3 regions of the Dysgonomonas sp. Marseille-Q5470 genome follow, and region 3 is predicted to be linked to each of the others. Evidence: riboswitches for the same ligand, from Rfam matches in the RefSeq annotation. Region 3 holds a riboswitch; each other region holds the start of a gene.

The links. Region 3 has a riboswitch for cobalamin ahead of QOX35_RS05580 (cysteine-rich CWC family protein). Riboswitches for the same ligand answer to the same signal wherever they lie in the genome.
Region 1: it holds a riboswitch for cobalamin, as region 3 does, so the genes downstream of both, QOX35_RS12905 (precorrin-2 C(20)-methyltransferase) here and QOX35_RS05580 (cysteine-rich CWC family protein) in region 3, are expected to answer to the same signal.
Region 2: it holds a riboswitch for cobalamin, as region 3 does, so the genes downstream of both, QOX35_RS00345 (threonine/serine exporter family protein) here and QOX35_RS05580 (cysteine-rich CWC family protein) in region 3, are expected to answer to the same signal.

The regions. Positions count from the first base shown of each region.
Region 1 is NZ_CATNVE010000008.1:72,903-77,683, reverse strand. It holds gene QOX35_RS12920 (TonB-dependent receptor) at 1-360, shown strand, start outside; gene QOX35_RS12915 (DUF6597 domain-containing transcriptional factor) at 491-1,285, shown strand; gene QOX35_RS12910 (RidA family protein) at 1,457-1,861, shown strand; cobalamin riboswitch at 1,873-2,074, shown strand; gene QOX35_RS12905 (precorrin-2 C(20)-methyltransferase) at 2,357-3,064, shown strand; gene QOX35_RS12900 (ABC transporter substrate-binding protein) at 3,070-4,200, shown strand; gene QOX35_RS12895 (iron chelate uptake ABC transporter family permease subunit) at 4,201-4,781, shown strand, end outside.
Region 2 is NZ_CATNVE010000001.1:71,406-76,186, reverse strand. It holds gene pflB (formate C-acetyltransferase) at 1-1,634, opposite strand, end outside; cobalamin riboswitch at 1,808-2,010, opposite strand; cobalamin riboswitch at 2,177-2,361, shown strand; gene QOX35_RS00345 (threonine/serine exporter family protein) at 2,512-3,354, shown strand; gene QOX35_RS00340 (threonine/serine exporter family protein) at 3,357-3,863, shown strand; gene QOX35_RS00335 (phosphoenolpyruvate carboxykinase) at 3,894-4,781, shown strand, end outside.
Region 3 is NZ_CATNVE010000002.1:540,620-545,400, forward strand. It holds gene leuB (3-isopropylmalate dehydrogenase) at 1-250, shown strand, start outside; gene QOX35_RS05565 (50S ribosomal protein L25/general stress protein Ctc) at 521-1,099, shown strand; gene pth (aminoacyl-tRNA hydrolase) at 1,116-1,679, shown strand; gene QOX35_RS05575 (RNA-binding S4 domain-containing protein) at 1,788-2,207, shown strand; cobalamin riboswitch at 2,323-2,526, shown strand; gene QOX35_RS05580 (cysteine-rich CWC family protein) at 2,715-2,930, shown strand; gene QOX35_RS05585 (phosphoenolpyruvate carboxykinase (ATP)) at 3,186-4,781, shown strand, end outside.

The DNA of each region.
Region 1 (4,781 bases), on a different contig from region 3:
ATAGGTGGAGCACCTTTTACTCCTTACGATAAAGACAAATCCTCGCTGGTTTTGGCTTGGAATGCTTCGGGAAAACCTTATCTCGACTATACTCAATACAATACTTTGCGTAACCCTTCATATACTCAGCTAGACTTGAGAGTAGATAAAACTTTTTATCTGAACAAGTATATGCTTGGTCTTTACCTCGATTTACAGAATGTAACACGAAGTTCGTTCAGAAGACAAGATGTAATTGTAAGTACGGGAAACATCATAAATCCACAAGCACCGATAGAAGAACAACGTTACGAGATGAAAAACTTGAAACGTTCGAGTGCATCTATAATCCCTACCATTGGAGTGACATTTGAATTCTAAAAATTAGTAAGATTAATTCATTTTAAAAGATTTATCTTTGTAATATAAAATAGCCTTCACTTAGCATTGATATGTATTGAGCAACATTCACTCATATTTTAGATTATCTATTTTACATATATAAAGATAAATGTTTTATAAAAAAATTATTCCAATAAAGGCTCTACAAGATTACATCCGATATTTTTGGATATTGGAGGACTTTAAGAATAATTCTAGTGATAAATGTTTTAAGATTATCCCGGATGGACTACCGGCATTAATATTCCAACAAGAACCAAACTTGTTTTTTGATAAAAAGGGACATGCGTTACCTCAATTGTATTTATATGGGCAATATTCTAAATATACGGAGCATACAGTTAGTGGATACTTTAGCGTTATTGGCGTATATTTGCAACCAACGGCTTTAAAAACAATTTTTGGATTAGATGCTTTTGAGTTAAATCATCAAAATATTTCACTTGAAGACATTGTGAGGGATGCTATTCTTGAGCAACTTGTTAACGCAATTTCTTTAGAAGAAAAAATAAGCCTAATCTCTTCTTTCTTCCTTAAGCAAATAGAAAGAGTCAAAAATAATCATAAAAAGTTGGTGCATGCTTCGACATTATTACAAAATGGAAAAACTCTTAAAGAAATCCAATTAGGAATGAATTTGTCGGAGCGAACATTAGAAAGAATTATAAAACAGTCTGTTGGATTATCACCAAAGATATTTTCACGGATTATGCGTTTTCAAGACGGTTTAAATTGTTTGCGTCAGACAAATTTTGAAAATTTTACAGAACTTGCTTATCAATATGATTATTTTGATCAATCGCACTATAACAGAGAATTTAAAGAATTTACAGGAACTAATCCTAGAAATTTCATACTAAATTCAAAAGAGTATTTAGCTAACTTTCCTCAATGGCTTATCTAGCATTTGCTAGCGATGTATTATTTCTACAATTCAATTTACGAGAACTATTGTATTTCTTTTTCTGAGAGTTGTCGGTTTTATCCAATTTCAAATAATACACTACCTATACTTTTGCATTACAAAAGAAATACCGCTTTGGTATTTGGATTGCTTATTTAAAGAAAAATTGAAATGAATAGTGATAAAATCAAAAGAATCGTCAGATTAAATCCCGAGAATATATCAAAGCCTGTTGGAAAATATTCACATGTGACTATAATTCGTAAAAATTCAACTCTATACACTTTCTCCGGACAGATTGGAACTGATAATTATGGAGTTATTCCAGATAGTATGAATGAACAGTTATACAATACATTTAGGAATATTGAACAAATTCTGGAAAGTCAGGATTTAACTTCCGACGATGTTATAAAAGTCAATATCTGGGCTACAGAAGATATTGATTGGGATTTTTTGGACGCAAGATGGGAAAATCTATTTGGTACAATATACCCATCTATGACTATTGCTTATGTGAAGGCATTGGGTTTACCAGAGCTTAAAATTGAAGTTGAAATTTGGGCTTCAAAATAAAAAATATTAATACCTTTGCACTCAGATTTCGGTATTACAATTTCAAAATAGTGAAGTTGTAATAAAAGGGAACCCGGTGTGAATCCGGGGCTGTACCTGCAGCTGTAATTTCTCATAAAATCGGTTGAAAATCCCATGCCACTGTTTCGAAAGAAATGGGAAGGCTTTTAACCGGAGGATAGCCAGAAGACCTGCCAGATCTGACAAATAAACACCAAGCTTCCAGGGATAGGAGTGGTTGTGCAATACATCTTGTATTCATTGCTATTTTATTAATTTTCAGGAAACTCGTTGTTTTATTTTATTAGTTTTTTACAATAATAAAATAAGATATGAGGCATTACATATTTTTGAAGGCAGTATTGGTATGCTGCGGAATATACGAACATACAAAATCCGTATCTCTAAACATATTTATTGTAACTACTACAGGTATTCAGTTGCTTACTTTTTGTTGAATTAAGCAGATTGTAACTATAATAATTTTAAATAAATATGTCTGATTTCGTTACATTTGTATCTCTTGGGCCAGGTGATGCCGAACTTATAAGCCTAAAAGCCTTAAACGCTTTGCAACAAGCAGATATTATTCTCTGCCCCTCGACTGTTTCACCAGTCGGAAATATGTTATCTCGTAGCCGTGATATTTTATTGGAACTGAATATTAATGATTCTGTTATTTCTCTTTTTGATGTACCGATGAGTAAAGACCGATCACAGGCTATACTCTGTTATAAGGAAGTTGCTGGACTTATAGAAAAGCATTATGAGAAAAGATTAAAAATAGTTGTAGTAGCAGAAGGAGATGCAGGATTTTACTCTTCAACTCATTATATATCAGATAATCTTATATCAAAAAATATTCCTACAGAACGTATTGCCGGCATTCCAGCGTTTGTTGCCTGTGCAGCTCTTGCCAATATCCATATAGCCAAACAAGAAGAAGAATTGCATATCATTCCCGGGATAATATCATCGAATGATTTAACGAAAAGAATAGCAACAGGAAACTCTATCGTGATAATGAAACCTTCTCAATCGGAACAGGCTATAAAGCAGGCTATGTCTTCAATAGATAAAGTGGAAATACATTATTTTGAGAATGTAGGAATTAAAGAAAAAGAATTCTATACGCAGGATATACATAAAATAATAGATCGCAAGTTTCCTTATTTCTCACTATTAATAATTACAAAAGAATAATCTGGATGAAAAAACTACTTTTTACCTTATTTACTCTGGTTATTGCATTTTCGGGCTGTAATCAAAATAAGAATGCAAAAACTATCGGAGATCGAAACACTGCAGATTCTATGAATATTAAATATGCCAAAGGTTTCAAAGTGATTAGCTTCGCAAACTATAAATTAGTTGATATAACCGATCCATCCGGGGAGAGCGATATGCATTACAAATACGCTCTGGTCAATAGAGGGAGTAACAAAGAAGGCATACCTGCTGATTATCAGATTATAGAAATACCTGTCCGCAGTGTAATTTGTATGACCACACTGCAACTATCGAACTTTATTAAGCTCAAAGCATTGGATAAGGTTGTGGGGATAACCAGCACTCGCTTTCTTTTTAATGAACAGATAAATAGACAACTCAAAGAAGGCAAGACCAGTAAAATTGGTATAGAAGGTGAATTTGACAATGAGGCAATTCTCGCCCTAAATCCGGATATTATACTTGTTTCACCATTCAAAAAAGGGGGATACGATGCGATTCGAAACCTGGATATACCATTAATTAGTTTTTTAGGATATAAAGAAAGTTCTCCTTTGGGACAGGCTGAATGGATTAAGTTCATTGCTATGCTATTAGGAATAGAAGAACAAGCCAATAAACAGTTTGATGATATAGAAAACAAGTATAATAAATTAAAAGTATTGTCTGCTTCTGTTTCAGAACGTCCCACAGTGTTGAGCGGTGAATTACATTCGGGGAACTGGTATGTAGTTGGAGGAAACAGCTATCTGGCACAACTATTCAGAGATGCAGGAGCCAATTATTTTATGAAAAATGATAACGAATCCGGAGGTTTTTATGTTGATTTCGAAACTGTTTATTCGCAGGGGGCAAATACTGACTATTGGCGGATGGTGAATAGCCACGATGGAACATTCACTTACGATGCTTTGAAACAAAGTGATACTCGATATGCAGATTTTAAAGCTTTTAAGGATAAAAAGCTTATATATTGTAATCTGCGAGAGAAACCTTTCTATGAAAATACTCCTGTAGAGCCCGAAGTAGTTTTAGCCGATTTGATAAAAATATTTCATCCGTCATTGTTACCCGAATATGTTCCTGGTTATTACGAATTACTTAAATAAATGAAACGTCCCCTGATAGTTTTTGCACTGATTTCTACCTCTATACTCGTTTTCTTCATTCTGAATCTGGTATTGGGCACAATTTCCATACCGGTAGGTTCAGTTTGGAATATTCTATTCGGAATAAAGGAAGAGTCTATAATCTGGGAGAATATTATCTGGAAATCTCGTTTTCCTCAAACTATTACAGCCTTAGTAGCTGGCGCGGGACTATCTATTAGTGGATTACAGATGCAGACACTATTTCGAAATCCATTAGCCGGACCTTCCGAACTTGGAATTAGCTCAGGTGCAAGTCTGGGTGTAGCTTTTATTATCCTACTTTCAGGTAGTGTTGGAGGAACAGCACTGATCAAGATGGGATTGTTTGGCGAGATAGCAATATCTATAGCGGCAGTAGCAGGTGCTTTGGCTATAATGATTATCATTATAACTATTTCTCGGTTTGTAAGAGGAAACGTTATCCTGCTTATTATCGGCGTTATGATAGGGTATATTGCAACAGCTATCATTGGAGTACTGAAATTCTTTAGTAACGATGATGATGTAAGAGCTTATGTAATCTGGGGTTTGGGTAGTTT
Region 2 (4,781 bases), on a different contig from region 3:
TCGACTGCGTCACCTTCTTCATTTCTTACGATGCGTACTTTTCCATACTTGATAGCAGCAAAAGAGTCGGCGATAATGGACAGCCCCGAAACGCCGAAAGCTTGTGTCCGAACGATATCAACATCATGCAAAGCCATTTCTAAAGCCTCGTATGAATATTTATCGTGCATATAATGGATGATATTTAATGCCTTTACGTAAGTTTCGGCAACCCAATCCAAGGTGCGGTCAAATTTCTCCCAAACTTCTTCAAAGTCAAGATACTCTCCTGATACCTTTTCTACCCAATGTTTTGGTAATACTTGAGCTTTGGTTATTTCATCTTTACCTCCGTTGATTGTATATAGTAGAGCCTTTGGTAAGTTCGCTCTTGCCCCGAAGAATTGCATCTGGTGTCCTATTCGCATTGGCGATACACAACATGCGATACCGTAATCATCGCCTAGTTGAGGACGCATTAGGTCGTCATTCTCGTACTGAAGTGATGAAGTGTCGATAGAAACCTTGGCGCAATAATGCTTCCAGCTTTCGGGCAAACGGTCACTCCATAATATTGTTAGATTAGGTTCAGGTGCAGGCCCTAGGTTGTATAGTGTATGAAGCATACGGTAGCTATTTTTCGTAACCATCGACTTTCCGTTGTTTGTCATACCTCCGATCGATTCGGTTACCCATACCGGATCTCCCGAAAATAGTTCATTATATTCATTTGTGCGAAGATAACGGACTATGCGCAACTTCATTACAAAATGATCAATAAGCTCTTGTGCGTCTATCTCGCTTATTAAGCCTGCTTGTAAATCTCTTTCAATATAGATATCGAGGAAAGTAGTTACACGTCCCAGGCTCATCGCTGCACCATTTTGGTCTTTGATAGCACCCAGGTATCCAAAGTATGTCCATTGGATAGCTTCTTGGGCTGTATTCGCCGGTTGAGAAATGTCGAAGCCATACGAAGCAGCCATACGTTTCAAGGCTAGTAATGCTTCTATTTGCGAACTTAGCTCTTCACGAAGACGAATTAGATCGTCTGTCATCACAATTGGGTCACATTCTTGGAAACGTTTTTCTCGTTCCGAGATTAATCGATCTACACCGTAAAGAGCTACTCTGCGATAATCGCCGATAATACGTCCACGTCCGTAAGCATCGGGTAGGCCCGTTAACAATCCATTGCTTCTGGCTCTGCGGATACTGTCGGTATAAGCAGCGAATACACCTTCGTTGTGTGTGCGTCTGTATTTTGAGAATATTTCTTCTGTCCCTTTGTCGAGTTTATAACCATATTCGGCCAAACTCTGTTTCACCATACGGAGACCTCCGTTAGGGAATATTGCTCTTTTTAGCGGTTTGTCTGTTTGAACCCCTACAATTTTTTCCAGCTCTTGGTCTATATATCCGGGTCCATAAGCATCAATTTGAGAAGGTATTCGAGTCTCGGCATCATATATGCCTTTCTCTTTTTCTTCAATAAACATTGTGCTTAACTTTTCCCATAGCTTGATTGTTGCTTCAGTAGGGTTTTGTAGAAAAGATTCGTCTCCTGTGTATTCTTTATAGTTTTGGAGTATAAAATCATTTACATTGATTTCCTCTTGCCACCGTGTGCCTTTAAAGTTTTTATATGCTTCCATTTGATTATAAAATAAATTTCTAAGTACTCAATTTTCAGAGCTTACGTGGAATAGAATAAGAAATAAATACAGACGTATTTAAATAAATGTAACAGAATAAAAATAAAATAGAGAAGGCTTTTTCTATTTGAAAAAATCCCATCCTAAATCTTCAGCTTTATTCATCGAAAGCTTCAAACTATATGGTCTTGGCAGGTCTTCTGACTTACTTTATCTTTAAGCATCCTTCCCATTCAGTGTAAGAACAGTGGATAGAGTATTGTTCAAAGTCTTTGGAGGAGCTTACAGCAGCGGGTCTGTCCAGGATTTTCACCTGATTCCCTTTTCATCATTTTCTATGGATATAGTAAATGACACCAAAACCTGTGACAAAGTTATATGTTTTTAAGCATAAAAATAAACATTTAATGCAAAAATGCTTATTGATTGAGACTCTTCTCTTTTTGTTTTCTTTTATATCTTTTTGTATAGGAAAAAATAAAAAAGATGTGCTATTTATTATTTTTTCCTATACCTTTGCCTCCCGAAAGTTCTTTATCATTATTCTTCAACCGCTAAGGTGCCTCAGATATTGAGGAGAATAGGGAATCAGGTGAAAGTCCTGAGCTGTCGCGCAACTGTAATCACCGCGAAAGTTTCTATTTAAAAATCCACTGTTTCGTGCAGAGATGGGAAGGAAAATAGAAATGGTGAAAGCCAGGATACCTGCCTTAAATCGGATTGACAATGCTTCGCGATAAAAGTGTTATGTCTAATAATTTCATTCATCCCTCTTGTCGGAGGAGATGTTATTATCCAGGTGTGTTCTTATTGCAGCATTGTGAAGTTCAAAAGAGCTTTTTACATTTATGTTTAATCGTAAAAAGTTTAGAAAGAAATGCGCGCAAACGTTCTTGATTATTCGCATGTTGATGATCGATGTGCAGATGTAGAAAACACACGTTCAGACAAAGAGTTGTCGTTGAAAGAATTTGTAGACATCATATTGGAGGTCAGTACCCTGTTGCTTGAATCGGGAGCCCACTGTGAAAGAATTAATAGGAATGTACAACGTATAGCACAGAAGACAAACTATAAAGTAGAAATGCTGATATCATTTACTGCTGTATCGGTATCAGTAACCGATATGGGTAATGAGGAAAACATAGTAACGGCCAATAAAAAGATAATACATCATGGGGTACACTTTGGAATACTCACCAATACCAGTTTGCTGACATGGGAACTTGCCGAAGATCGGATTTCTTTGCAGGAGTTGCACCAGCGTATAAAAAGGTTGAAGGATACCTCTCGTTATTCCGTTTGGCTTGTTCGCCTGTTTATTGGAATAGCTTGCGGATCGTTATGCCTACTGGCCGGAGGGAATTTAATAGATGGGGCTTTTGCTTTTGTAGCCTCTTTTGTCGGGCTTGCGGTGCGTCAGGAGATGATTAAGAGAAAGTTTAACCTGATGGTTATTGTAATCTGCTCAGCATTTGTGGCAACAACCATATCAGGATTGAATATCTTGTCGGGATTTGGTTATTTGCCTCAAACATCTATTGCTACTTCTGTATTGTTCCTTATTCCGGGAGTTCCTCTGATAAATAGTATAATCGATTTGCTTGAAGGGTATATCCCTACAGGTATTGCCCGTGGAGCATTCGGTGGATTTATTCTCTTATGTATCGCTGTGGGGATGTTTATTAGTATGACAATAATAGGAATAAATAACTTTTGATTATGCTAATAGATATATTGAAAGACGCTCTTCTTAGTTTTTTTGTTGCTATAGGTTTTGCACTATTGTTCGAAACGCCAAAGAAGGGATTGTTGGTTGCCGGTTTGCTGGGAGGGCTTGGTCATGCTATTCGTTTTACGTTGTTGTATTTCGACTTTGGCTTGATCTCAGCTACGTTAAGTGGCACTGTTGTGATAGGGCTTTTGGGTATCTATTGTGCTCATAAGATACATACTCCTCCGGTTGTATTTACATTGCCGGCTTGTATAACCATGATACCGGGCTTGTATGCCTACAAGACGATGCTGGGATGTATACGGATATATGAAGAGGGAACGACCAGTGCAAAAACAGCATTTTTATTGCATGACACGGTTTACAATTTTATATTGACATCTTCTTTACTCTTTTGTCTAGCAATCGGTATATGTATTGCCGCATTATTGTTTCGTAAAAAGAGCGTAAAGAAAATAAAGAAGATAAAAGATTTAGGGATAAAAATATTTTGATACTAATATATTAACTAATTAATAACAAAGATGCTGCAAGAATTTACATTAAACAGGGGTCGTGCTATCATCAATTTCTCTTTGAAGTATTGTGATAACAGACAGAAAATTTTAAGTAGTTACGCGTTTCATCGGGTGGTTGAATCCTTTATTTTCAGAATAAAGAAAGATAACCAGATTATTTACGATTATTTTATTAAAGATTTCAAAACTGATGAAGAGCTCACCTTGTCTTTGATAGAGGTGATGAAGCTTTTGACTGTATGTGAAATAGATGAGCTTTTGGTAGTAAATAATAAGTTTGCTCCATTCTTTAAGGATAAAGGCTTGTTTATAGAACTTATAGAAATGCTGTATAATTATTGGAGAAGGCTGGAAAGGGTTACTGTTGTTCATAATAATCGCATGGGTGATGGTCTTCAAAATGTGCGCTTTGTGCAAGCAAACCAACTTCTTAATGAGTTGATACTATCTATCTACAGACGTACAGAAGAAACCGTAATGGGATACAGTCATAGCGTATACCGTCAGACTATCGCAGGGGCGAATGCAGGCTTGATGCTTAACGATATGCAATGGAATTGCCCGATTGAATATAAGGGGCTTGCATCTATACCATTTATAGGAACAGTCGTTATCAATCCTCCTTATATTTCATATACGAAGAAGAACACCAGAGATGGTATCTTCCAGGAACATCAAACAAATCCATTGGCTAATTTGATTCTGAATGAGGATGAGTGGTTTTTGTACCCTGCAAAAGTTGGTAACTTGTTAGCTTTTGTCTATTTCCATAAAGATTTTATGTGTCATGGTTTAGGTCTTGCTAACTTGTTTGAGCTGGCTAAAGGCAATGATTATGTAGGTAAAAAACCCGATTTGATTTACGTATTTGGATATCCTGACGGCTATGAAGAA
Region 3 (4,781 bases):
TGAACCGATACATGGTTCGTATCCTCAGGCAGCAGGCAAAAATATCGCAAATCCATTAGCCACTATTCTTTCGGCAGCAATGATGTTCGAATATGCATTCGAACTGAAAGAAGAAGGTAAACTGATTCGTGATGCTGTTAATGCATCTATGGATGCAGGAGTAGTAACTGAGGATATTGCATCGAAAGAAGGAAAAGCTTATTCTACATCGCAAGTAGGCGACTGGATTGTAAATTATTTGAAGGGATAAATTTTTTTCTATGATATTGTGAAGAGGCTGTTCGTTGCGTACAGCCTCTTTTCGTCTTTATCTCAATAGTGATATGCCTGATAGGTTACTTTCAATGGGCTCTTTCCATTTAATATTTGCATATTGTAGTCTTCTACAAAATATTACTTTCATAAACATTAGGAAAAAAGATGTAAAATATTTATCTTTGCACCGCTTTTATAAGCCCGTACGTGTGATGGGAATAAGGAAGCAATCCTTAATTTGAGTAACACAATTTAAAATTAAAAGATGAAAACGTTTGAATTAAAAGGAGAAGCCAGAACAGATCTTGGCAAAAAAGCGACAAAAGCATTTCGCAAAGAAGACAAAATCCCTGCTGTAATTTATGGTGGAGATCAAACTGAAGCAATTGCTTTTACTGTTACAAACAGCGATGTTCGCAAACTTGTTTATACTCCTGAGATTTTCCTTGTAAACCTAACAATAGGAAAAGACAGCTATAAAGCTATATTGAAAGATGTACAGGTACACCCGGTAACAGATGCTATCTTGCACCTTGACTTCCTTCATGTATTTGAAGGCAAACCAATTGTAATGGACGTTCCTGTTATTTTGGACGGACTTGCAGAAGGTGTAAAAGCAGGGGGTAAACTTTCGCTTGACTTGCGTAAGATTAAAGTAAAAGCTCTTTACGATAAGATCCCTGAGAAAGTACACGTTGACGTAACAAGCCTTGCTCTTGGAAAATCTATCCAGGTAGGTGAACTACACTTCGAAGGACTTGAACTGTTAAATGCTAAAAATGCCGTTGTTTGTCGCGTTCAATTGACTCGTGCTGCAAGAGGTCTTGCTGCTAAAAACGGCTAATAATAGGATATATTGAATGAAATACTTGATTGCCGGCCTCGGTAATATTGGTAGAGAATACGAATATACCCGCCACAATATAGGATTCAGAGTATTGGACGCTTTAGCTAAAGCGTCCAATATTGTTTTTGCTGACAGGCGTTATGGCTTTGTGTCTGAACTAAAGGTCAAAGGACGTACTCTTATTCTGCTAAAGCCATCTACTTTTATGAATCTTAGCGGAAATGCTGTTCGTTATTGGCTAAACCAAGAAAAGATACCGATTGAGAATCTTTTGGTAGTTGTAGATGATCTTGCTTTGCCTTTTGGTTCTTTACGCCTCAAAGGAAAAGGCAGTAGTGCCGGACATAACGGACTGGGTAATATACAATCTGTACTAGGAACACAAGATTATGCCCGCTTACGGTTTGGTATAGGTAACGAATTTTCTCGGGGTGGTCAAGTTGGCTATGTGCTCGATAATTTCAGTGACGAAGAGGAAAAAGAGCTTCCTGTGAAACTGGAGACCTGTGGCGAAATAATCAAAAGCTTTTGTCTGGCAGGTATCAACAATACCATGAACCAATACAATAATAAATAAAACCAAAGAAGTTAGAAACGAATATCTTTTGTATCTAATATATAACTTTGATAAATGATGTGAAGCCGGTCTTGTTTGCGGACATATTGGCAAAATTCTGATTTTATTATGAAAGAACCTAAAAACGAAGTACGTATAGACAAATGGCTGTGGGCTGTTCGTCTTTTCAAAACTCGTTCTATAGCAATAGAAGCATGTAAAAAAGGACGTATCTCGATCAAAGGAGTTACTATAAAACCCTCTCGATCAATTAAGGTAGGTGATGTGATAGAAGTGCGACGTCCTCCGGTTACTTATTCCTTTGAAGTCCTCAACCTTTCCGAAAACAGAATGGGAGCGAAGCTTGTGCCCGAATTTATGAAAGATGTGACTTCACCATCTCAACTTGAAATATTGGAAATGTCTAAGGTGAGTGGCTTTGTCGATAGAGCTAGAGGAACGGGGCGGCCAACAAAAAAAGACCGTCGGGAGTTAGATCAGTTTACAGAGGATTACTCCTTCTTTGATGATTGGGATTTGGAAGATTAAAAGCAGAAATTATTGTTCGAAACTTATTCCTTGCAGAACACACTCTTATGAAATAGTAATTCATTATACCATCAAAAACTTTCTTATTTATATTTGTTCTTATTTATAATTCTATATCTTTGTTACCATAATTGGTGTTATATATTCGAAGTCTTGGATATATAATGAAAAGGGAATCAGGTGTAAATCCTGAACAGTCGCGCTGCTGTAAGCTTCGCTAAACGTTTATACAAATCCTCAAAGCCACTGTTTTTCATAAACGGGAAGGTCGTATAAAACGGAAGTAAGTCAGAAGACCTGCCAAAAAAATAAATTTCATCTTTCGCGAAAAAAGATAGAAAGCTCAAGAGATTTTTCTCTGATTATAGAAAATTGATTTTGGTTGAAGTATTTATACTATGATCTCTTGCAATGTCATATTTCGGTATCTGCAAATGAGGTTGTATATTTTAAATAAACCTTCTCCTGATCTTATTATATATTCAATAACAATAAAAACTTACAACAATGAAAAAGATATGTCAAAGATGTTCGGCCGCTTTCAGCTGTAGAGAAGATCGCGTAGAATTGTGTAGCTGCCGTAGAGTTTCTTTAGTTTCAGGGGTGCGCGATTATATAAAAGATAACTATAGTGACTGCCTTTGTCCTAAGTGTTTAAGCGAAACAAATACTTACTTTTTTGCCTTTGATGTTAATCCTAAATTCATAAAAGACAAAAAATAAAGTATTTATAAGCAACACCAATACAAGGTAATAGCAAAAACTTATTTTTAATTTACAATTTATTATAAATTTAGTCTTTAATTCGTTTAATTGTATAGGTAAGTTTCCTTAAATTTGATGTTGGAAAACAACGCAGTTTGAATGTTTTCAAATCAAGTATTGAAGTTTGCAATCTCCTGTCACAAATGGAGATAGGAGATTGCAAATCGATATCGAACCGGATAGAAATAATAACTATAATAAATAAAATTAAACATGTTACAAGAGTTTACTTTAGGCGAAGGAAAGGCGATTATCAATTTCACTCTTAAGTTTTGCGACACGAGGCAAAAAATATTAAATAGTTACGGTTTTCATCGGGTTATTGAAGCTTTTATACAAAGATTGAAAAAGAATGATGTCATTATTTACGATTATTATATCAAAGAATTCAAGACTGACGAAGAATTTCAAAAAACACTAATAGAAGCATTCAAGCTACTTACAGTATGTAATCCCGATGAGGTGCAAAATGTACATAACAAGTATGCTATCTTCTTCAACGATAAAGATTTATTTATAGAGCTTATAGAGCTTCTCTATGGCTTCTGGCGCAGAATGGAACGTTATACTATAGTGCATAACAATTCCATCAGCAGCGGGTTGCAAAGTGTACGTTTTTTGCATGCCAACGAGTTGTTCAATGAATTGGTACTTTCTATCTACCGCCGCATTCAAGAAACCGTAATGGGGTATCAGCATCTTGTGTATCGCCAGCTTACCGCAGGTGCAAATGCAGGGTTAACTCTTAGTGACATTACTTGGAACTGCCCAATAGAATACAATGGGTTGACTTCTATTCCATTCATTACTTCTGTTATGTTTAAACCTCCGTTTATTTCGTATACAAAAAGAAATACACGCGACGGCATTTTTCAAGAACATACAACAAATCCGGTAGAAAATATTATTCTGAATGAAGATGACTGGTTCTTATTTCCTGCTAAAGTAGGGAATATGCTGACCTTTGTTTATTTCCACAAGGACTATATGGTTCACGGATTTGCCTTGTCCAATCTTTTTGAACTAGCTAAAGCCGGTGAATATATCGGTAAAAAACCCGATATAATATACGTGTTCGGATATCCTGATGGAATAGAAGAGAAACGTACTTTCTACTATAAGGATAAGAAAAATGATATTCTTATCGGTTACGCTAATCATTGCGACGATATCGACTATTTTGGCTATATGAAAAAAATGCTTCTTACACTTCATAACGTGAAGCAAATGGAGCAAGGGCGATTGCCGCTACACGGAGCTATGGTAAACATATTACTCAAGAATGGTACAGAAGCCAATATCGTTATTATAGGAGATAGTGGTGCCGGAAAATCTGAAAGTTTGGAAGCTTTCCGTACGCTTAATGAGAAATATATACGTCATATGCGTATCGTATTTGATGATATGGGTTACCTCAAAAAAGAAGAAGATGGTACGATTAAGGGGTATGGAACCGAAATCGGAGCATTTGTCCGTATCGATGACCTTGATCCTATGTATGCCTTCCAACAGTTAGAGAGAGGTATCTATTCTAATCCTGACAAAATAAATGCTCGCATTACAATTCCTGCTGCAACTTACGATGTTATCTCTAAAGGATATAAAGTAGATTATATCTTGTATGCGAATAACTATACTGAATCTGCTCAGAAGATTGAGTTTTTTGATAATCTCGACGAAGCGATTAAAATATTCGAAGCCGGAGCCCGCAAAGCAAAAGGTACTACGACCGAAAATGGTTTGGTAACATCTTATTTTGCCAATCCTTTTGGCCCTGTACAAGAAAAGGAGCTTGCAGGCAAGCTGATC